DNA from 3 places in the Pseudoalteromonas sp. bablab_jr011 genome. Region 1 is predicted to be linked to each of the others. Evidence: predicted binding sites of a transcription regulator. Region 1 holds the regulator's gene; each other region holds the start of a gene.
The links. Region 1 encodes sigma-54, which starts transcription at its own class of promoters, with help from an activator protein. Its sites were predicted from a motif close to GTTGGCACGNNNNTNGNNT; they were not measured.

Region 1 (7,930 bases):
AGCAGCGAATGACTAGCCTTACGGTACAACATATTTATCAGGGCCAAGAGAATAAGCTCATTGCTTATCAAGAGTTAAAAGATAAACTTAGCTTAACAGATGAGCAAATTGCCTATATTGGTGACGATGGTCCAGACTTACCGGTTATGGAAAAAGTCGGATTTGCCGTTGCTGTTAATGATGCTCATCCATTAATCAAAAAACTGGCTCATTACACCACCCTGTTACCTGGTGGCTTTGGAGCTGTGCGTGAACTAACTGATTTATTAATGCTAGAAAATGGCAAACCGCTAACTAGCGATGGAACGAGCGCATGAATATAGCCCGTATTTTACTAAGTGTTGTTTTTGTTTGTAGCATGGTTTGGTTATGGTATCCGTACTTTAATCAACCGACAAACACAGTGCTCAGTGAAGACGAGATTATCGCTACACCTGATTATACCGCAATCGCATTAAAGCAAACAGCCTATGATGATCAAGGTAAAATCAGTCATAAAGTGGCCGCTGCTAAAATGGAGCTGTATCAACAGCTCGGGTTCACCTTTTTTGAGCAACCCATTTTCACCATTTACGGTGATCAGCAAGTTTGGCAAGTAAAAGCCAAAGAAGCCACGTTATATGAAAACGATCAGCTTGTATTCGAAGGGGATGTAGTTGCTAAAAACCTTACCCATAATGGCATGATCGAAGATATTAAAGCTGAGAACATTAACATCGACATTGACAAAATGACCATGTTTTCTAAGCAACCTGTCACGCTGACAGGACCGAATTTAAAAATTACCGGTAAAGGTTTAAAAGCCGATTTAAAAGCCGAAATTGTTGAGTTAACTAACCATACACGAACCATATACTATGACCAATAAACTTAAGAAATTACTCCTGATCCCAAGCTTATTGATTGCGTTTTCTGGCGCAGCTGCTGAGCAGGCTGGCACACCAATCAGCATTAGCTCTGATCGCCAAGAAGGTCAGCTAAAAAATGGCATTGGTATCTTCGAAGATAATGTCGAGATCATACATGGTAACCGTCGTATTACAGCGGATCGACTCGAAGCACATGCAGGTGAAGTTGAAGGCACGGTTGAATTAATTATTGCCACAGGAAAGCCCGCTTACTTTGAAGAAAAACAAGCTGACGGCACTATTATGAGCGCCAGTGCTGAAGAAGTTCGTTACGATGTTGCTAAACGCTTATTAACACTCGTTGGCAATGCACAAGTGACTCAAGCAGGCCAAAAAGTCAGTGCCAAGAGCATTACATACGATATGGAACAGCAACTGATAAGTGCCGAGAAAGATGAAAACTCGACCGATCGTGTACACACTATTTTAGTGCCTGTTGATAACAAAAAGAACGATGAAGGCCAGCCATGAGCACACTAAAAGCAGAGCTATTAGCTAAAAGCTATAAGGGTCGCCAAGTTGTAAAAAATGTAGGCCTTGAGGTAGAAGCTGGCAGCATTGTCGGTTTACTTGGGCCAAATGGCGCAGGTAAAACAACCACCTTTTACATGATTGTGGGATTAGTGCCCAGTGACAAAGGTAAAATAAGCATTGATGATAACGACATCACCTTATTGCCAATGCACAGCCGCGCTCGCTTAGGTATTGGCTATTTGCCACAAGAATCATCGATTTTTAGAAAACTGACTGTTTATCAAAACTTAATGGCCATTTTAGAGACCCGTAAAGATCTCAATAAACAAGGCCGCGAAGAAACACTTAACAGCTTACTTGATGAATTTAGCATTCAACACATTCGTGACAGCCAAGGTATGGCATTGTCAGGGGGTGAACGCCGTCGTGTTGAAATAGCACGCGCACTGGCCGCTGACCCTAAATTTATTTTGCTCGATGAGCCTTTTGCTGGTGTTGATCCTATTTCAGTGTTAGATATAAAGAAAATTATTGAGCACTTAAAAAATCGTGGTATTGGTGTATTAATTACTGACCACAATGTGAGAGAAACCCTTGATGTTTGTGAAAAAGCCTACATTGTTTCTCATGGGGAGCTAATTGCATCAGGTACACCTGAACATGTGTTAGCCGACCAAACTGTACGCGATGTGTATCTAGGCGAGCAATTCAGGCTTTAAATACGCCACCGACTAGAGCATCTGCTAGACTTATAACAATGACAATAAATCAAATAAATAGTTAACGGCATCGTGCTATTGTTTGATAAGACTAAAAAGGATTGTTAGGGATACATGAGGCAATCATTACAGCTGCGCATGGGCCAGCAACTTACAATGACTCCACAACTGCAACAGGCTATCCGTTTGTTGCAGCTCAGTACATTGGATCTCCAGCAAGAAATTCAAGAAGCGTTAGACTCTAACCCTTTGCTTGAAGTTGAAGAAGCAGATTATGCAGAAGAGAGTATTGGCAAGAACGAGCAAAAAGCCGAATCTGACGATACCCAACTAAGCGCGTCGGCTGACGAAGCTGCGAGCGAGTACGAGCAAGAAAGCAGTGATGCCCTCAACAAAGACACCGTAAGTGACGACTTAGCAATGGATGTTACGTGGGATGAGTACATGAGTGCTGCCCCATCAAGTTCCTCAGGTCCAATGCCTGAAGATGAATCAATTTACCAAGGCGCATCAACCGAAACTCTCCACGAATACCTAATGTGGCAGTTACAACTAACTCCATTCAGCCCAACAGACGAAGCGATTGCCGTTGCGATTGTTGAGGCAATTGATGATTCGGGTATTTTAACCGTAAGCTGCGAAGACATTGTTGAAAGCTTCAATCAAAATAACGATGAAGAAGAAATCGAACTTGATGAAGTCGAAGCTGTCTTAAAAAGAATCCAATTATTCGATCCTGTCGGTATTGGCGCCCGTAGTTTACAAGAATGTTTGTGTATTCAATTACGCCAATTCGATGCTGACACCCCCTATTTAGCTGAAACTAAAATGGTGTTATCAGAACATATTGAATTATTAGCGAGTCGTGACTATCGCACTTTGATGAAAAAGACTAAGCTTAAAGAAAGTGAGCTGAAAGAAGTCATGACATTGATCCACAGCTTAAATCCAAAGCCTGCGGATACAATTGTTAGAGAAGAGTCTGAATACGTGATACCCGATGTATCCGTAAAAAAAATAAAAGGCCGTTGGGTAGTTGAACTAAACCCAGACTGCATGCCGAAAATCAGAGTGAATAGCCACTATGCGGCGATGTCACGTTCTGTAAAATCAAGCAGTGATAGCCAATTTATTCGCTCTCATTTACAAGAAGCAAAATGGTTTATTAAAAGCTTAGAAAGCCGTAATGACACGTTATTAAAAGTGACTAACTGTATTGTTCAACAACAACAGGCTTTCTTTGAACATGGTCCTGAGGCCATGAAACCCATGGTATTAAATGATGTCGCAGAAATGGTCGAAATGCATGAATCAACAATTTCGCGAGTAACAACACAAAAATACATGCATACCCCGCGGGGAATTTTTGAGTTGAAATATTTCTTCTCCAGCCATGTAAGCACTGAAAATGGGGGTGAGTGTTCATCTACGGCAATTCGCGCTTTAATCAAAAAGCTAATCGCCGCAGAAAACACAGCTAAACCATTGAGTGATAGCAAAATTGCAGATATATTGGCTGAGCAAGGAATTAAAGTAGCTAGACGGACAATAGCAAAATATCGAGAGTCTCTAGCAATACCTCCGTCGAATCAGCGTAAGAGTCTGATTTAGACGTTTTACATAGAAGGAAAATGCTTATGCAACTAAATTTAACTGGTCGTCATGTAGAAATCACAGATTCATTAAGAGACTATGTAAACACCAAGTTTGCGAAACTAGAAAGGCATTTTGACCACATTAATAATGTTCATGTCATTCTAGATGTAGAAAAACTAAGCCAAAAAGCAGAAGCAACTTTACATGTAAACGGAGGCGAGTTATTTGCCTCTACTGAACACCAAGATATGTATGCAGCCATCGACTCGTTAATCGATAAACTTGATCGTCAAGTAATTAAACACAAAGAGAAATTAGCTCGACACTAAATTATGAAACTTAGTTCACTTACTAACCAGGACTGCAGCAAAGCTGCGGTCCTTTTTAATAGCAAAAAAAGAATTCTCGAATTTATCAGCGAACTGGCTCATGAGCAGCTCCCTCATTTATCTCAGCAAGATATACTCAATGCCCTATTGAACAGAGAAAAATTGGGCAGCACGGGTATTGGCCGAGGTATTGCGATTCCACATGGTCGTATGAGCGGTGCAGATCAGCCACACGCATTTGTAATTGTGAGTGAGTCACCTATAAATTTTGATGCAATTGATAATCGTCCAGTGGATATTTTTGTCGCACTCATCGTACCAGATGGTGACTGTCAGCTTCATCTAAAGACCTTATCAACAATTGCTGATAGACTTAAAGACAAAGAATTTTGTAAACAGCTACGCAGTGCTAAAACAGATAGTGATCTGTTTAAAGTCATTGCATCAGAGGCATAAATGGAATTAATTATTATCAGCGGTCGCTCTGGTTCAGGTAAATCAGTCGCTTTACGAGTACTTGAAGACTTAGGCTATTACTGCGTTGATAATATTCCTGTAAACCTGCTTCCTTCGTTAGTACGCAGTGTGTCAGATAATTACGACAAAATTGCTGTAAGTATCGATGTGCGTAACCTGCCGAAAGAACAGCAAGAATTTAACGATATTCTTGAGTATTTACCGGGCTTTGCAAAACCTACGTTGTTTTATTTAGATAGTGATGATCAAACACTGATCAAACGATTCTCTGAAACACGCCGCTTACACCCATTATCGATTGACTCGCTGCCGCTTGATTTAGCGATTAAACAAGAAAAAGGATTACTGGATGTTTTGATCACCCGTGCCGATTTTATGATTGATACGACCGATCTCAGCGTGCATCAGCTTGCCGAATCTATTCGCGAAAAAATACTGGGTAAAAAAGACAAAAAGCTCATTATTACTTTTATGTCGTTTGGCTTTAAGCACGGTATTCCAAAAGAAGCTGATTACGTATTTGATGCTCGCTTTTTACCGAATCCACACTGGGAACCGGATCTAAAACCACTGACAGGCTTAGACCAACCAGTAAAAGATTACCTTGCTAGTCACAGCATAGTGCAAAAGTTTACATGGCAAATTCAAACCTTTGTACAAACATGGCTCCCTCACCTAGAGCGAAATAATCGCAGTTATTTAACCATTGCGATTGGCTGCACAGGTGGACAACATCGCTCAGTTTACTTAGCGCAAACCATTGGTGAGAGCTTTTCGAAAAGTCACGCAAACGTGAAAATACGCCACCGCGAGCAAGATACCCAATAGGCAACGACGATGCATGCTGAAGACACTTTTTTAATCCAAAATAAGCTAGGTTTACATGCACGAGCAGCCACGGTTTTAGCACAACTTGCACTGCAATTCGATGCTAAAATAACCCTTTACCAAGACGATAAAGAAGCCGAAGGCGATAGTGTATTAGCCTTAATGTTACTCGAGAGCAGCCAAGGCAAAGAAGTCCGTGTGGTGTGTGAAGGCCCCGATGCTGACGCAGCACTCAATGCAATAGGCGAATTAATTGCACAACGCTTTCATGAACAAGAATAGCATTTGCTAAGCCTTGACTGTTTACGTTAAACTTGCATTGGGTATTTAAAATTCCTGTTAAATATCCTACTTTTATATCGCTCGCTTCTCTAAAATACATTTTTCTTAGTAAATTTATCTCAGTGCGGCGATATCCCTGCAAATACTAAATTTAGCAACTATGCTGTATTTGCTGAGTCAGATTTTAAGCTATTTTTTCAGTTGTAAGGACGCCAATGCCAGAAGCCTTTGAACAAGATTACCCGCTACAACAACTAAAACAGGTGACCAAGTCACTCAATAGTGGTCAATTTGTTCAAGTGCGCGGCATGTTAGCAAAAACAGCACCGTGTGATACCGCACTCCTTTTAGAATCATCTCCGCATAAAATTCGCCGTATGCTTTGGCAGCTGGTAGACCCTGATGTGCGTGGTGACGTATTAGAAGAGCTCTCAGAAGATGTACGTTTAGGCATTATTGCCCAAATGGAACCTGAGCACATTGCTGCCGCAACCGAAGACATGGACGACGATGATTTAGGTGAGGTTCTTCGTAGCCTACCTGATACAGTCTACCAAGACGTTGTCGGCGCCATGGACTCGCAAGATAGAGAAAGAGCCACCCAAGCCCTGTCTTATCAAGAGCGCTCAGCTGGTGCCTTGATGAACAGCGATACGGTAACCATTCGCCCAGACGTCACACTAGATGTTGTTTTACGCTATCTGCGTTTACGCGGCGATTTACCTGAAGGCACCGATGATTTATACGTCGTTGATAAACATAATTGCTTTTTAGGGGCATTATCTTTAACGACGTTGTTGACCAATCCCTCAGATAAAGTGGTTCGCGACCTGATGGATGAAGACTGTGAATCTATCTTAATATCGATGGATGAAAGCGACGTGGCACAATTATTCGAACGCCATAACTGGATTTCAGCCCCCGTTGTAGATGATAACGCGCACTTACTAGGGCGTATTACCATCGATGATATCGTTGACGTTATCCGTGAAGATGCCGAACATAGCTTATTAAGCTTAGCGGGTCTTGATGATGAAGAAGATACTTTTGCTCCCGTATTGAAAAGCTCGCAGCGCCGCTCTATTTGGCTAGGAGTCAACTTATTAACTGCTTTACTCGCTGCAATAGTCGCTAGTTTTTTCGAGAATACATTAGCTATCTTACCTATTCTTGCTGTACTAAATGGTATTGTTCCCTCAATGGGAGGCGTAGCAGGCAGCCAAACGCTTACACTTGTTATTCGTGGTATTGCTGTTGGCCATATAAACCAAACTAACCAACGCTTTTTATTACTCAAAGAGCTCGCTATCGGCGCGCTAAACGGGGTAATTTGGTCTATTTTAATTGCGGGTGTTGTCGCGCTGTGGCAGTGGGACTTTAAACTCGGTGCGGTGCTTGCCTTTGCTATGTTCATGAACTTAGTGGCAGCCGGTATTGCAGGAGCCAGTATTCCGCTTATTTTAAAGAGAATGAAAATTGACCCTGCATTAGCAGGCAGCGTAGTGCTTACGACGGTGACAGATATAGTGGGTATTTTTGCCTTTTTAGGCACTGCGACTTGGTTACTTATTTAAACTAAAAACGGCCCTTGTGGGCCGTTTTGCTTTGTATAATCTATGTTGCTCGTTGCTTATTTTTACCAACACGCGGTTTGGTGTTCGCCTTCTTAAATTGGCTAAAACCTGTGTGGCGGGTTAGTGCAGCTCGGCCTGTGCGCCCTTTCCCTTTAGCGGCCTTTTCATTGCGCCCTTCCTCAGGAACTAAACAATGAGGGCCTTTACCAATGAGATTCGCTTTACCCATTTTTTTAAGAGCTTCACGGATCATCGGCCAACCTGCCGGATCATGGTAACGCAAAATTGCCTTATGCAGACGACGCTGACGTGCCCCTTTTGGAACAGGTACTTGCTCCGTGTTATTTTTAATATTACGCAACGAGTTCATCTCGGTATGATAGATTGTCGTCGCATTCGCCATGGGTGAAGGATAAAAGTTCTGAACTTGATCAAGCTTAAAGTCATTCGATTTTAACCACAGCGCCATATTCACCATGTCTTCATCTTTGGTGCCTGGGTGAGCTGAGATGAAATACGGGATCAAATACTGCTTTTTACCTGCCTCTTTCGAGTATTTATCAAACAACTCTTTAAACTTGTCGTAAGCGCCCATACCTGGCTTCATCATTTTCGATAACGGGCCATCTTCGGTGTGTTCCGGTGCGATTTTCAAGTAACCACCAACATGGTGAGTGACCAGCTCTTTAACATAGCGAGGGTCTTCAACGGCTAAATCGTAACGCACACCCGATGCAATTAAG
Region 2 (7,930 bases), on a different contig from region 1:
TAGTCTACCCAAAATCCACAGATTTAACAGTTTATTTACGCCAAATTGGTAACTTAATTGCGCAGGATGGGATATTTGCCAATGGGCAATATCGGCACGCGCACCGACTTTAAGCACACCACGATCACTGAGACCTAATGCCCCCGCAGCATTACGTGTTACCCCTGCTAATGCTTGCTCTGGTGTCATACGGAAAATAGTACATGCCATATTCATCATTAAGTGCAATGAACACAAAGGTGAAGTACCTGGGTTAAAGTCAGTAGAAATTGCGATAGGCACGTGGTATTGCTGTAGTAATTCAATCGGCGGGTATTTTGTTTCACGTAAAAAGTAAAAGGCACCCGGCAAGAGCACCGCCGTCGTGCCAGCGCTAGCCATTGCTTTAATACCCGCTTCATCAAGGTGTTCAATATGATCAGCGGATAAACCATTAAACTCGGCAACTAACGCAGCACCATGTTGATTAGATAACTGCTCAGCATGAAGCTTCACTGGCAGGTTATGCTTTTTAGCCGCTTCAAAAACGCGTCGAGTTTGCTCGTTACTGAAACCTACGTTTTCACAAAAAGCATCAACGGCGTCAGCAAGGTTTCCTGCAACCACTTGTTCTAACATCTCGCCGCATACAAGCTCAATGTACTCATCGCTTCGGCCTTTGTATTCTGGCGGTAACGCATGAGCACCTAAGAATGTTGTCTTCACATCGACAGGGTGGTTTTCACCTAATAAGCGAGCAACTTCAAGTAATTTAATTTCGTTTTCACAATCTAAACCATAACCAGACTTAATTTCTACGGTAGTCACCCCTTCGCCATACAACGCATTTAAGCGCTCTTTCGCTGCAACAAATAGTGTTTCATGGTCGGCTTCGCGTGTGGCGCGAACCGTACTGGCAATGCCGCCACCGTTTGCTGCAATTTGCTCATAACTCACACCTTGCAAACGTTGTTCAAACTCCTCTGCACGGCTACCAGCAAATACAAGGTGAGTGTGACAATCAATTAACCCTGGTGTTAACCATTGCCCTTTTGCAGATACTGTTGGGGTTGCTAACACATCAAATTGTGGCAAGTCAGCCTGTGATCCTAGCCATGCTATTTTGCCGTCTTTTACTGCAATTGCAGCGTGTTCAAGCGCACCATATGGTGCATCAATTGCAGGGTCCATCGTCGCGATATTGGCATCTGTGATCAATAAATCCCAGTGTGCGTGATCATTATTCGTTGTGTGCATTTTTCACCTATACTGATGCGTCGGGTTTGGTCGTTTGAACCCTGTAACTTGAAATTGTTTAAAGTTTAACAACTCACCTTGTATATACAAGAAAATTATGCCACCTTGAAACACACTAAAAAGTTACCAATAACGTTCTCAGCATGAGTGTTCCTAAGTTTGCGCAAATAAAACAATTTATTCTTGAAAATATCCGCGCTGGTCACTGGCAAGAAAATGACCGTGTACCGTCAGAAAATGAGCTCACTAATCAATTTCAAGTGAGTAGAATGACAGCAAGACGCGCTTTATCAGAACTCACCGAAGCCGGTATTTTAACGCGCAACCAAGGGTTAGGCACATTTGTAGCAAGCTTCAAATCGCAATCTTCATTGCTAGAAATAAAAAACATTGCCGACGAAGTAAAAGCGCGAAATAGTCACTACAGTTGCACTATTTTGGTTATGGAATCGATACGTGCTATCGCCCCTATTGCCATTGCACTGAGTGTTGAAGTAGACAGTCATGTGTATCGCAGTGTTATTGTTCACAATGAAAACGAGCAACCACTGCAAGTTGAAGAGCGTTTCGTGAACCCTTTACTTGCCAAAGACTACTTACAGCAAGATTTTCACAACCAAACACCGCATGAATATTTATCGCGCGTCGCCCCACTCACCGAGGCACGCCACACGGTTGAAGCCGTTATGCCCAACCCTGAAATGTGTGAATGGCTCAACTTATATAACGAAGAGCCTTGTTTGCAAGTAATCCGCCGAACATGGTCATCACAAGGTATTGTGAGCTTTGCACGTCTTGTTTCACCCGGCAGTAAATACCGATTAGGCGGGCATTTAACCTTTAAAAAATAGCTAAATAGCGTGTTGGTAACTAAAGTTGAGCGCTTTAATGGCGTCACCATTAATAATTCGCTCCCCCACCTCATTGCTGGTAAAAGTAGGCGCTGGATTACCCTTCTCACGGCACTTTTCTCGATAGTAATCAGCTTTAGTTGGGTGAGCAGGGTTAACGACGTTATAAACACTTTGTGCCACAGGCCAATGCGTAATAACACTAAATATTGCGTTAATTACATCTTGCTGATGAACCATATTAACGATTTGCTCACTTGAGCTAGACAACTCTTTACCTGCCACAAATTGTCCCGGCTCACGTTGTGGACCAACTAAACCAGCCAAACGTAATACTTTTCCACCTGCTTTTAATACGGCTTGCTCTGCATCGTATAGCTGTTGCTGACGGTCTGTTTGACACTCAATAATACTTGCTTCGTTGTAAAGCCCATTATCATTAGCATAAACCCCTGTTGACGAGCACAAAATAAAGCCTTTGCAATGCAATGAATCGGCAAGAGCCAGTCCTGCATTTAAGGTCTCTAAATAATTACTTTGCTGTTGCCTACTACGTGGAGGAATAGCACATACCCACCATGCATTTTCAAGGCTAACATCATGCTTAACTTTTCCCTGTTCAAGTAAGAATTGTCTATGAAAATCAAATTGATGTTCACTACTTCGATGTGTGCCTTGCACATCCCACTGTAATTTTTTGGCTTCAAAGCAAAGTGCCTGACCAAGCCACCCAGCACCAAGTACAACTATTTTATTATCAAAATTAACCATTTAATAATATCGCCTTATCTATATGTAATATTTTATTAATAAGCTTCACTATGCAATGTAGCGATTTAGGTGCAAATATGATTAGATAACTAACTCTACCCGATAATAAAAACACGTGCACCTATGTTAAATAACCTTTCTTTACGTAAAAAAATATTATTACTCATCGGCGGAACGATAAGTGTATTACTTATCATCGCGTCTAGTTTTTTTGTGAGCCATATTGCTGACCTATCACGTCAGGCTATCCAACGCGAAGCGGATAGCTACTTACAAAGTGAGCGGCTTTCAATGCAAAGTTACTTTGCCAAATACGGTAAAGTAGTTGAAACCTTTGTAACCAATCCGCACTTAGTAAATTGGTTTGATAATTGGAACAAGCGCGATCAAAGCCTTGAGAACCAACCCGGATACGACAGCGTTAACCAAGACTTTGTGCGTATTAGTGGTAACGACGACAATATTTTATCTGCCTTCTTCGCATCGGCGACAACCGGTGAGTACTTTAAAGAAAACGAACGCACCACTCACTACAATGGCCAGCCTTATTACGCTTATAAACGTGGCTGGTGGCAAGATGCCTTAAAGATCAACAAATTGTATGTTGGTCCTATTTCTGTTGATTTAACCACAGGCAACGCCTCAGCTGTAGTACAGCAACCTGTTTATAATAAACAAAACAAACTGGTTGGTTTTGGTGGGGTTGATTTACAACTTAACAATATCAACGACATGGTTGAAGATATTCGCTTTAACGGACAAGGGTTTGGCTTTTTACTTGATGGCAACCAAAAGGTGGTTCACTTATCTAAGCGCACCGACCATAAACTGTCTGTGACAGACGAAGGTCCAAACGGCAAAGAAGGTCTTGATGCCCTCGAAAAACAATTTAGTGACACATCAGGCTTCAGCGAATTAAACCGCACCATGAAAAGCAACAAAGACGGCAGTGGTTTTGTCACCCTAAAAGGCGAGCAATATTACGTTGTATACAACCGCCTTGAATTAGAAAGCCCATACCTTGATTGGTATGTGGGTATTTTAATACCAACCAGCATGATCGAAAAGCCAGTACATGATGCAGTCATGACAACAACGACCTCTGTGATCATCATTTTAGCGATTATTATTGCGATGATCTTCTGGGCTACGCAAATGATCACTAAACCACTGACAAAACTTACTTATATCATGCGTGATATTGCTTCAGGTGATGGTGATTTAACCCAAAAAATCGAAATAAAGAGTCAAGATGAAGTTGGTCAGCTCGCTCACCACATGAATACCTTTATCGATAAATTACGCGCCATGATGCTTAATACAGCAGCCCAAGCTGAGCAGTTAAGCCAAGCGGCTTCACAGCTTAAAATCGTCTCTAAAAAAACCAACGACGAAATTCAGCAAGAAAAACAACAAGTTGACAGTGTTAGCGCCGCAGTAACAGAAATGGCCTCTACGGTACTCGAAATTTCGCGAAATGCGCAACACACCAACAATGCAGCCGAAGAAGTGCAAAGCATTACAGCCGATGGCACCAAGCGTTCAACGCAGGCGCAATCGGTGATGACCGCACTTGCCAGCCACATCGGTGAGGCATCTAAAGTTGTTGCTGGGCTTGAGCAAGAAAGCGGCAATATTGGCGCTGTTGTCGATGTAATCAACTCAATTGCAGAACAAACCAATTTACTGGCACTCAATGCAGCCATTGAAGCGGCGCGTGCAGGTGAGCAAGGGCGAGGCTTTGCGGTGGTTGCTGATGAAGTACGCTCACTGGCAAGTCGTACACAAGAGTCGACCGATGATATTCGTAATATGATCACGCGTTTACAGCAAATAGCTCAAAAAGCATCCACCATGATGCAGCAGGGTCAAGAGCGTGCAGAAGGCTCTGTAGAGCAAACTCAAATTGTACTGCAAGCTCTGCAAGATATTGCAGGCTCAGTGACGAATGTACAAGACCAGAGTCATCAAATTGCGACCTCAACTGAGCAACAAACGGTGGTTGCTGAGGACATTAACAATAGCCTCGCGGCAATTAACCATTTAGTTAATAGTACAGCAGATCATGCACATGAGTTAGCAGACGAAGCACGCGATCTCAATGAGCTAGCTATTTCACTTAATAAAACAGTTAATCAATTTAAGTTGTGATTAGTCATTGAATTGTTCTAGGTGTGTGTTCTTGCTACTTATTATAAGTAACAAATCAGGCACCATGCAGTCGTTAATAAGAAATTTTTAACGCTGCAAACGACAGGTCTAAATCATTCACACTGATTTGAATTGGTATTGAGATAGATTGCAGATGTAATTAAAAACCCGATGTCACCTGAAGATGACATCGGGTTTTTATCGTCAGCCTTCCTTGTTACCTGTGGCGTAACCGCTTTAGTAAGTTCCATAAATAGTTGCCACTGTTGCTCATTCCATGTAGCAACTCCCTTGTTGTTCAGTCCGTGTAATAATTGCGCTTGTACTTGTTCCATTTTGTCACCTCCTTACGCTAGCTTCATCCATATTTGGCTCCTAGCCTAAACCAAAATCCTTGGTGTTTATCCTTTCACTTTATCCATAAAGCGTTGCCATTGTGCGCTTGTCCATAACGCCTTGTTACTTCCTTGCTGTCCTTTGTGCTGTGTTACATTTTCCATACTGTAAATCTCCTTGCAGTGTTGTCATCCATTATTACGTGTGCATTTCCTTGCCGTACACTCATTCCTTTGAACCGTGATTATTATCGCTTACCGATAATATACACAGCATGAATCAAACCTGGAATGTACCCTAATAAGGTTAAAATAATATTAATCCAGAATTGTGCCCCTAAACCTACCTGTAAAAATACGCCAAGAGGCGGAATTAAAACCGAGAAAATAATGCGTATTAAATCCATAACTCACTCCTTGAAAAAGATAAGCCCAGCCAAAGCTGGGCTATAGGGCGTGCTATTATTCAGCAACAATCTTAAGTTCATCGATGACTTTACGCACATCTTCAGCATTTTCAGCAATGCTCACTGCTAATTGCTTTTCTGCATCTGACTTAACCGTACCTTTTAATGTAACAACGCCTTTATCTGTATCGACATCAATATCAGTGCCGCCTACTTCAGAGTTAAATAAATAACGTGTGGTGATCACTGTACTGATCTTCGCATCAGTTAAGTCACTTTCTACTGAGTCACCTTTATCTGCACTCGTGGCCTTAGACTTCATGTTTTTCACAACCGTTAGTTTGTTATCAACAGCAGTTACACCGTCTAGGCTAAGTACAAGCTCTTCGGCTAACTCTTTGTCTAATTCACTATCAACTTTACCGGTTAATACAACTTTGCCGTTTTTTACGTCTGTGTTGATATCAAAATTATTTAGGTTAGTGTTCATAAGAAGCACAGTTTCTGCCTTACCATCAATCCAAGCATCTTTACTTTCATTTTCCCAGTTGCTTGCCTGAGCACTCATACTTGTTGCACCAATTACTAACGCAGCAATCATAGTCTTGTTGAATGTATTCATAATCTTTCTCCTTTTGATTAAAGACGAGATAACTAATGCGACTTCGATGCCAACTTTTTATTTTTATATTATTCAATAAGTTAAATCGATATTCAGCCATGATTTATATTCGTTTCGGTAATTATTTACAGACAATTCGGTAATAAGTTCACTCTGTTATAAAAATGACTAATTAATTGTCAATCTTATTAATCTATGGTTAATTTAACGAATGAAAGCCCACACCAAAAAACATAAACCAATGAATATTAATAAAATAATTTTTGGCCTACACTTTGCTTTGTGATTAACATAACTTTAAAACTCAACAGGGAATTATCATGGCCGTCAAACTCGAAGATCGCCCCATCGAGCAAGTAAGAGAAGAAGTAATCGATCAACTTATCTATAACTACAGTCATGCAGTTATTTCAGCAGAAGCATTTGAACGAAGACTAGACCAAGCAATGGAAGCCACCAGCAATGAGGTGTTAATTGAGCTGGTTGCTGACTTAGAGTTAACAGCAGATATTGACTACAAGTCACATAAACACGTGCAGTTTAAGCCTCACTATGCACATGGTAGCGATGCAGAAAGCCTGCAACTACGCAGTATTTTAGGTTCCAACGAGCGCAGCGGCCAATGGCTAGTCCCGAAAGAAATTCACCTAACGAACTGTTTAGGCTCAATTGAATTAGACTTTAGTGAAGCCGTTTTTCAGCACCAGCATGTCACCATCTACGTAAACTGTATTTTAGGCAGCGACGAAATCTACGTGCCAGAACATGTAAATGTAGTGTCAAAGCTGTTTAGTGTGGTAGGTAGCGTTGAAAATAAATCGGTTGCACTCAATAAAGGGCAAGGCCCCACAATTACGATTGAAGGTAATGTTTGGCTAGGCTCAGTAGAGATTAAAGTCAAACGCACCATGAAAGAAAAGTTCATCAGCTTTGCCAACAGCCTAAAAGCCAGTTGGAAAGAAATGAATAGAGTGCAATAACGAAATGCGAGTTGCGAAACCCCTTCGCGCACAATAAATTTCACGCCTACATTAAACCGTAGGCGTTATGTTTACATGGCACGTTTGCACAGCAACGTCTTTTATAAAATTCACGGCTAAAGCCCCTCCTACAAGTGATACACACTTCACTCGTGGGAGGCGTTTTAACTAAACAAGCTCGCTTTTCGCAGCTCGTTGCTTATAACTCTTTCACGGCTAAAGCCCTTCCTACAAGTGATGCACACTTCACTCGTGGGAGGCGTTTTAACGCCGAAAAAGCAAACCTGTTCAGCGACATTAAACAACCTTCACGGTTTAGCTCGTATCTCGCCTTTCGTAACTCGTTGCTTACACCCTTTCACGGCTAAAGCCCCTCCTACAAGTGATACACATCACACACGTGGGAGGCGTTTTAACGCCGAAAAAGCAGACCTGTTCAGCGGTATTAACAACCATCTCGATTTAGCTGTACTAGCTCGTATCTCGCTTTTCGTCACTCGTTGCTTACACCCTTTCACGGCTAAAGCCCCTCCTACAAGTGATACACATTTCACACGTGGGAGGCGTTTTAACGCCG
Region 3 (7,930 bases), on a different contig from region 1:
ATGATTCAAGCGCAGGCAAGCCGTTGGATAAGCGCGATTGACCGTGGCTTATCAGATGAGGAAGTTAAACAATTACAAGTTTGGGCAAGTCAAAGCCGAGCGCATCAGGATGCATTGTTTGAGTTAGCACAATTATGGGATGAAATGAGTGTGCTAAATGAATTAAGCAGTTTGTTTCCACATAAAGCGCCTACAAAACAAAGTACTTCATTTGGGATGGCTACCGCTGCGAGCTTTTTAGTGGTGATGCTACTTGGTTGCATCATGTTAATCTATTCAAGCTATTGGCATTCAGCTGAAAACGATCATGCTAAATTTACAAAAATTTACCGAACAAAAGTCGGCGAACAAGCCACCTTTGTCCTGCCAGACAGTACTATTGTTCAGTTAAATACCAACACAAATCTTGAAGTTGCATACACAGGTAATCGTCGCCAACTCATTTTGAATCGAGGTGAAGGACGATTTAATGTTGCAAAAGATGCGAGTCGTCCATTCACTGTGATAGCGGGTGATAAATCGTTTACAGCATTAGGCACTGTGTTTAACGTGCAGCGGAACACGGCATCAGATCTAGAACTCGTTGTAACAGAAGGCAAAGTGATGATTGCCGACCCCAGTACTCAGGTTGACGCCACTGATTTTAATCGTCTTAAAGATGCAACAGACACCAGCAACGATATTAAAAAGCTTAAAGCGAATGTTGTTGTTTCAGGTGAAAAAGCATTGATTAAACACAGTAAAACAGAGCCAATAAAACAATTATCAGCAGATGATGTGCAACGTGATTTAGCGTGGCAACATGGCATGCTTATTTTTAATGGTGAACCTCTCAGCGACGCATTACAGGAAGTGAGTCGATACACAGCAACACGCTTTGAACTCCTTGACCCTGAACTCTCAACATTGAAAGTGGCGGGAGTATTTAAAGCTGGCGACATTAAAGGCTTACTTGATTCTTTGGCCGCTAACTTAGCTGTTGAACATCAACGATTAGGTGAACATCGTGTTACTTTGACCTTAGCGACTAAAAGTTAATATTGCCTATGAGAGCACACTTATTTCATGCAGTTAATGGTGCAGACGCTGCTTGTCATAAAAAATTAAACACAAAAAAATTAAATTTATGTAGTGGATTTTTCTTTCTCAACTGTTTGGTTAAGTTGCGCAGTAAACATGTGTATTTGTTACCAGCGGCCTGTTTTGTTTATGGACTGAATGTAAGTCAAACAGTCATCGCTGCTGAAAAACAAATGCTGCAATTTGATATTAAAGCGCAACGAGCTGATTTGGCTTTGATTGAATTTGCAAAGCAAACCGACCAAACAGTCATATTTTCGTTCGATTTAGCAAAGCAATATCAAGCGCAATCTGTGTTTGGTTTTTACACCAAATTAGATGCGTTAGATGCCATGCTAAAAGGCACTGAGCTCGATGCGGTTGTTGATCAAAATGGTTTACTGAGTATAAAACTCAAACAAATCAATAGGAAAGATAACAACATGAAAAACCTTTCAGGGATCAGCGCTGCAGTCGTGCCGTTACTGCTTGCTTCGAATACACAGGCGGTAGCTGCTGATCAAGCTGCACAGGAAAATATTGAGAAAATAGCTGTCGTGGGTAGCCGTGTCGCAGGGCGTTCAGTTGAAGATTTACCTGTACCGGTAGATATTTTAAGCGCAGAAGCACTGGAAAATACAGGTCAAACTGAGGTTGGCCGTATGTTGCAAGCCATTGCGCCTTCATTTAACTTTTCCAGCTCGTCTATCAGCGATGGTACAGATGCGTTAAGACCAGCAACATTGCGCGGTTTAGGGCCTGATCAAACGTTAGTTCTGATTAATGGTAAGCGCCGTCATCAGGCAAGTATTATTCATATCAATACCTCTGTTGGTCGTGGTACGGCCGGTACAGACATGAATGCGATTCCTGCTGCATCTATCAAACGTATTGAAGTCTTGCGTGATGGTGCCGCAGCACAATATGGTTCAGATGCGATTGCGGGCGTTATCAACATCGTATTAAAAGACGCAGAAGAAGGCGGTAAAGCGGCGATTAATTATGGTGAGTACTCAGAGGGCGATGGCGAAACAGTTAATATCGATTTTAATAAAGGGTTTGCGTTAGGCGACGAAGGGTATTTAAATACGACGATTAATTATCGAGATCGTGCGCCAACAAACCGTGCAGGCTTACATGGTTCATGTCAGTTTTATGGCTGTACTGAACTTGAAGATGGCACATTACTCGCGGGCGATCCTCGTGAGCTAACAGCCCCGCGCGATACTTTTAGAATTGGTGATGCAGATTCACAGCAATTTGCCCTCACAGTTAATACAGGCTATGAACTTGCTGGTGGTGAGCTTTATGGTTTTATTACTTATTCGAACCGTGAAAATGAATCAGCTGCATTCTTCCGTCATAATGCCAATGCAAGTGGTAACCCTGTTTTACAAGATGGCGATGCAACCATTCCTATGGGGTTTCTACCAAAAATTAACACAGTGATCGATGACGTGTCCTACAATGTTGGTTTCAAAAAATCATTTGATAATGACGCGAGTATTGATTTGTCATACACCTATGGCGAAAACAGCATCGATTACACCACAAGCGATACGATTAATGGCTCGTATGCTAATTACCTTCGTTATGAGCAAGGCTTAACGGCTGACGAAATTCGAACTACGATCCCGCGTTCGGCGTATGCCTATGGTCTTGAGTTATCACTACAAACACTGAATCTTGACTACACCAAAGATTACGAGCACTTTTCGCTGGCGTTGGGTGCTGAGCTTCGTACCGATGAATTTCGCATCCTAGAGGGAAGTGAGTATGCGTATCGTGATTACGATACAGTTGATGGGGTAAGTATTTATGCAGGCCTTAATGACGGCATAGGAAGTGTTGATGCTGCAAGTGGTGCTCAAGGGTTTGGTGGTTCCGATCCGGCCTCGTCAGTGGATGAGTCACGCGATGTCATTTCATTTTATTTAGACGCCGAAACGTATGTAATTGATGATGTGATTATCTCAGGTGCACTTCGTTACGATAACTATAAAGGTTTTGGCGATACCGTTAACTTTAAACTGGCGGGTAACTGGTCAATCACTGAAGATGTTTCGTTACGTGGTGCTGTGAGCACAGGATTCAGAGCGCCTTCAATGCAGCAGTTGTACTTTAATAACGTAAGCACACAGTTTGTTGTTGGACCAAATGGTGACTTAATTGCAGAGCAAGTGGGCACCTTTAGAAACGACAGTACGCTGGCGCAATCTATTGGTATTCCTAAACTTAAAGAAGAAAAATCGCAAAATCGTAGTTTAGGGATTGTTTACAACGTCACAGATAACATCAACCTGACTATTGACTACTATGCGATTGATATCGATGACCGTATTGTGATCAGTAATCGTTTAGGGAAAGGATTATCCGACACATTAGATGCAGCGTTAGAAAGCGCTGGCGCGGGAGCTGGACAGTTCTTCTTAAATGGCGCTGATACAGAAACCGAAGGGGTTGATTTAGTCGCAACGTGGAATACCGAGGGCCTTGGTGGAACACTTGATTTTACTTTTGCTGCTAACTTTACAAAAACGGATGTCGTTGATTTATTCACCCCTGCAGGCAGTGGGCTTGAAACGATTCCGGTTGAAGATGTGTTTTCTGCGCAAGAAACATCGATTATTGAAGAGTGGCAACCCGAAGACCGCATTAACTTAAGTGCACTTTACCGACTAGAAGACTGGACGGTCAATTTATCACTTAATCGTTACGGTGAGTACACGGTAGAAGATGGAGGTCGCCAAACGTATGGCGCTGAAATCTTAACTGACGTAAAAGTTAACTACTTCTTTAACGAAAATCTGTCGTTTAATATTGGTGCAAACAACTTATTTGATGTTTACCCCGATAAGAATACCATTGGTAATTCGCGTTCGGGTACCATTGTTGATGCAAATGGAAACACTATTGTTTCAAGCCCGGGTGTGTTCACTTATTCACGTCGCTCAGCACCCTTTGGCTTTAACGGTGCGTACTACTACGTAGGCGCAGAATATAAGTTCTAAAAATCCTATCGATTCCTTTATTATTTAACCTTCAAAGGGCCGTTAGGCCCTTTTTTAGTTATAGAGACGTGCTTATAGAGATTGGAACATCTTGATATTGTTTTATTTTATCAAGCAAGGTGACTAAGGTTTTGTGGCTGCTTTGCTCACTTGCAGTTACTTGCACCTGTGTCATTTCAAACTGTGCGGCAAATAACGCGAGGTTAGCTATAATTTGCTCTGGTGTTATAAGTCGGTTTGCAAAGTAAATACTGTCGTTTTCAGTAATAGTAAATTGCGCTTGTTTTTTTGGGTTTTCAAGAGTTGGTTTTGCTAAAGGGCGATTGACTTCTATAGCGCGCTCTTTAACAAATGAGGTTGTAACGATAAAAAATATCAGCAATATAAATACAATATCGAGCATCGGGGTCATATCTACATCAGCGTTTGCAGTGGTTTTTTTAGGTTGTTTCACCATAATTAGGTCCTTGTTGTTTTTGACCAAGCCACAAAATTTACGATTAAGTGGACTAGCCATAGTCGTGTTAAGAACACGGATTATTTTTAAAATGCTGGGCGCCACAGCCATTTTTCGGATCCTAAATTTAAAGTTAGCAGCTTTTAAAAATACTGTAGTTAAATAAATATTCTAAGTTTATTAAATGTTTGTAGCGTTTTTGTTAGTAAAAATATTTATTAACTTTGATGAAATCATTTCGAGGTTTGTCAGGTCATTGTTGTTGGAACTAAGTTTAAAGGATGGATAAATGCTAAAAATTAAGTCTTTAGTTTGTGCTATGTGCCTTGTTTTACCGACAGCAAGTTTTGCTGAGCAATCAGTTAACGGGCAAGATTTCATAAATTTATTTGAGAAGCTTTCAGGTAAGCAGCCCGGAATTAGAAAAGGTCACGCCAAAGGTGTATGCGCTGTGGGCACATTTACACCTAATCAAGCAGCAAAACAGTATTCAATCAGTCCTTTATTTAACGCACCGTCAAAAGCAAATATTCGTTTTTCTATGGGTGGGGGTAACCCTAATGCTGATGAAACATCACGTTCTCCGCGAGGAATAGGGGTGCAGTTTGTGCTAGAAAATGGGGATGTGCACAATATTGCAGGGCTAACTACGCCAGTATTTGCAGGTAACAGCCCTGAAGCATTTTTTGGTTTGCTAAGTACCTTAGTACCTGACGAAAAAACAGGTGAAATCGATTTTGCAAAAGTGAAAGCATACAGAGAGCAAAACCCGAGTACGTTAGGACAATTTAATTGGCTACAAAGCCATAACCCGCCAGCATCGTATGTGTCTTCACGTTATTTTGGTGTGCATACCTTTTACATGGTTGATGAAAAGGGCACTAAGCAAGCTTTTAGATGGACCATGGTGCCAGAAGCGCAAGAACAAGTACTAACTGAAGAACAAATGAAAGCATTACCTAAATCATTTCTTGCTAAGCGACTTGAAGAGGATTTAGCGAAAGGGAAAGTTCATTACCGTTTTCAAGCTGAATTAGCCGAGCCGGGTGATGCATTAACGGATCCTTCAGTGCAATGGCCTGCTGATCGCAAAACAGTTAATTTAGGAAAGCTCACGATAGAATCCACGGGTGAATCAGGGTGTGATTTAACTAATTACGACCCAAATCTGCTTTCACAAGGCTTTATGCCAAGTGAAGATGAAGTGTTAAAGCTGCGCTCAACTGCTTATGCTATTTCATTTTCAAAACGTATTACTGGGCAATAACGTTCTTTAAATTTTCAATATGAAGCCCAGTTATGCTGGGCTTCATATGATTAGCAGTTAATGCTTTTTCATTTTACTCATTTCGGCATGACAGCTTTGAATAGTTAGCAGGGTTTTTGATAACGCTGCTTCACAGTCGTGGGGTTGAGGTTTTTTGAGCGCACTTTTTATTTCTGCGAGTGTTTTGTCTTCGACTTCTTCAAGCTCACTGACGTAGGTTGCATCTTTGTCTGCACCGAGTTTAGTGATTAAAGATGTGTAAGCTTTACGAGCTTCTACCGCAAAGTCTGAGCCATTTTCACGGTGACCTGTTTGGTTGATGGCGTATGGCTGTAAACGTTCAATACTTACTTTACGGGCATCGATCATGCGCTGAAATAACGCGACGATACTGGGGTCTGAAACTTTTTCCTGTGCTTTTTCATAAAAATCGATACCACTATTCATAACTTGAATGATATCTGCAATATGATGAACGTCATGTCCTTGATGTGTTTGCATAATGACCTCTCTAATAATATAGACTGAATTAAAACAATGCTCTCTACATGAAGCAAAGCATGTTCCAATCCCTAACATAAAAGTATTATCATTAATAATCAGAGTGTTACATTTTTATTTTGAGATAAAGAGAGTTTGGTACGCCCATATAAAAAGGCGTACCAGCAATAATTACAGGTTAATAGGTAAAATATTACTTAAGCTCATTGGCCACTTCAGCTACTTTTTGTCTAAGCCAAATATGGCTGGCATCACGGTGTAAAAGAGGGCTCCAAATCATGTCGAGTTCAAAAGGCGGAATAGGGAAAGGTGGCTCAAGAATTTTTAATCCCGGATCATCTAAATAAATATTCGCCGCTTTTGATGGCAGTGTGGCCACTAAATTCTGCTCTTTAGCCAGGTGAATGGCGACATGATAGTTTCGAGTAAAGGTTGCAATATTCCGGTGCTTACCAAAATGAGCAAGCGCTTCGTCTACCCAACCTAACTTTTGGACATCTTTTGGATCCATACCTACGCCAACACCAAAACCTGTTTTACTTACCCAAATATGGCGCGCTTTTAAGTAACTATCGAGACTGAAGTCTTTAATAATAGGGTTGTCGGCTTTTACTAAGCAGCAAAAACTGTCTTTCCAAATTTGTTTGTAGTGAAACGATTGGGGTAAGTTTTCAAAGCGGTTAATTGCCATGTCGACCTTGCCGTTTTCAACGTCATGAAACGTAACGTCACTGGGGGTCAGGATATCAAGCGTGGTGTCAGGCGCTTCTTCGTGTAACTTACTAAGTAGTTTGGGCGCAAGGGTACTGGCCGCATAGTCACTGGCCATAATACGAAATACACGTTTGCTTTGAGATGCTTCAAATTCACGGTTAGGAGCGAGTGTTTCTTCTAACGTCATTAAAATACCGCGTATGACAGGTTGTAGCTCTTTAGCACGCTCTGTCGGCACCATCCCTTCACTGGTGCGTACCAAAATCGGATCATTAAATAAATTTCTCAGGCGCTTTAAACCGTTACTCATTGCGGGTTGTGTAATGCTTAACTGATTAGCCGCTTTGGTTACATTGCACTCTCTGAGTAATGTATCTAGGTAAACAAGTAAGTTTAAATCTATTTTACTTATATTCATTCTGTGTCCTTGGTGTTTACCAATAATGGATAAATCGTTGTGCAGCAGGGTAAGGGTAAATGTGGCTTACCACGCCTTGCTTAATATTATATTGAGCTTGTCGCCAATAAGCGGGGTCTTCAAGCTCTGGGTGTGTACTTAATAAATAGTGTTTGTACACAGGGTTAGCCGTAACAAAGGTGCACAATTGCTCAGGAAATACGTCTTGCGGTGCCACTGAATAACTTTGCTCATTCGTTAAGTAGTCATCGTATGACTTGGCTTTTGGTAAGGCACGAAAGTTCATATCAGTTAAATATTGCACTTCATCGTAGTCATAAAAAATAACGCGGTTATGCTTACTTACCCCAAAGTTTTTCAATAGCATGTCGCCTGGAAATATATTCACGGCTATCATTTCTTTTAATGCTTGACCATATTCTTCAATGGCTTCAAATGCTTGTTGTTCACTGGCATTTTCAAGGTATATGTTTAATGGTGTCATGCGCCGCTCAATATATAAG

Region 2: the regulator sigma-54 is predicted to act here: its motif matches at 6,409-6,427, upstream of JIG41_RS22575 (BON domain-containing protein).
Region 3: the regulator sigma-54 is predicted to act here: its motif matches at 6,346-6,364, upstream of JIG41_RS19490 (PA2169 family four-helix-bundle protein).

What each region holds. Positions count from the first base shown of each region.
Region 1 covers NZ_JACDWU010000326.1:12,944-20,873, forward strand. The annotation lists gene kdsC (3-deoxy-manno-octulosonate-8-phosphatase KdsC) at 1-317, shown strand, start outside; gene lptC (LPS export ABC transporter periplasmic protein LptC) at 314-868, shown strand; gene lptA (lipopolysaccharide transport periplasmic protein LptA) at 858-1,379, shown strand; gene lptB (LPS export ABC transporter ATP-binding protein) at 1,376-2,101, shown strand; gene JIG41_RS21735 (RNA polymerase factor sigma-54) at 2,216-3,712, shown strand; gene hpf (ribosome hibernation promoting factor) at 3,739-4,026, shown strand; gene ptsN (PTS IIA-like nitrogen regulatory protein PtsN) at 4,030-4,482, shown strand; gene rapZ (RNase adapter RapZ) at 4,483-5,331, shown strand; gene JIG41_RS21755 (HPr family phosphocarrier protein) at 5,341-5,613, shown strand; gene mgtE (magnesium transporter) at 5,829-7,187, shown strand; gene JIG41_RS21765 (YgiQ family radical SAM protein) at 7,228-7,930, opposite strand, start outside.
Region 2 covers NZ_JACDWU010000337.1:2,402-10,331, forward strand. The annotation lists gene hutI (imidazolonepropionase) at 1-1,236, opposite strand, end outside; gene hutC (histidine utilization repressor) at 1,380-2,087, shown strand; gene JIG41_RS22555 (NADP-binding protein) at 2,088-2,858, opposite strand; gene JIG41_RS22560 (methyl-accepting chemotaxis protein) at 2,982-5,009, shown strand; gene JIG41_RS22565 (hypothetical protein) at 5,123-5,344, opposite strand; gene JIG41_RS22570 (YqaE/Pmp3 family membrane protein) at 5,593-5,751, opposite strand; gene JIG41_RS22575 (BON domain-containing protein) at 5,807-6,373, opposite strand; gene JIG41_RS22580 (LiaF domain-containing protein) at 6,694-7,353, shown strand.
Region 3 covers NZ_JACDWU010000303.1:117,078-125,007, forward strand. The annotation lists gene JIG41_RS19470 (FecR family protein) at 1-1,038, shown strand, start outside; gene JIG41_RS19475 (TonB-dependent receptor domain-containing protein) at 1,164-4,070, shown strand; gene JIG41_RS19480 (biopolymer transporter ExbD) at 4,129-4,527, opposite strand; gene JIG41_RS19485 (catalase family peroxidase) at 4,817-5,794, shown strand; gene JIG41_RS19490 (PA2169 family four-helix-bundle protein) at 5,852-6,295, opposite strand; gene JIG41_RS19495 (LysR family transcriptional regulator) at 6,489-7,427, opposite strand; gene aceK (bifunctional isocitrate dehydrogenase kinase/phosphatase) at 7,444-7,930, opposite strand, start outside.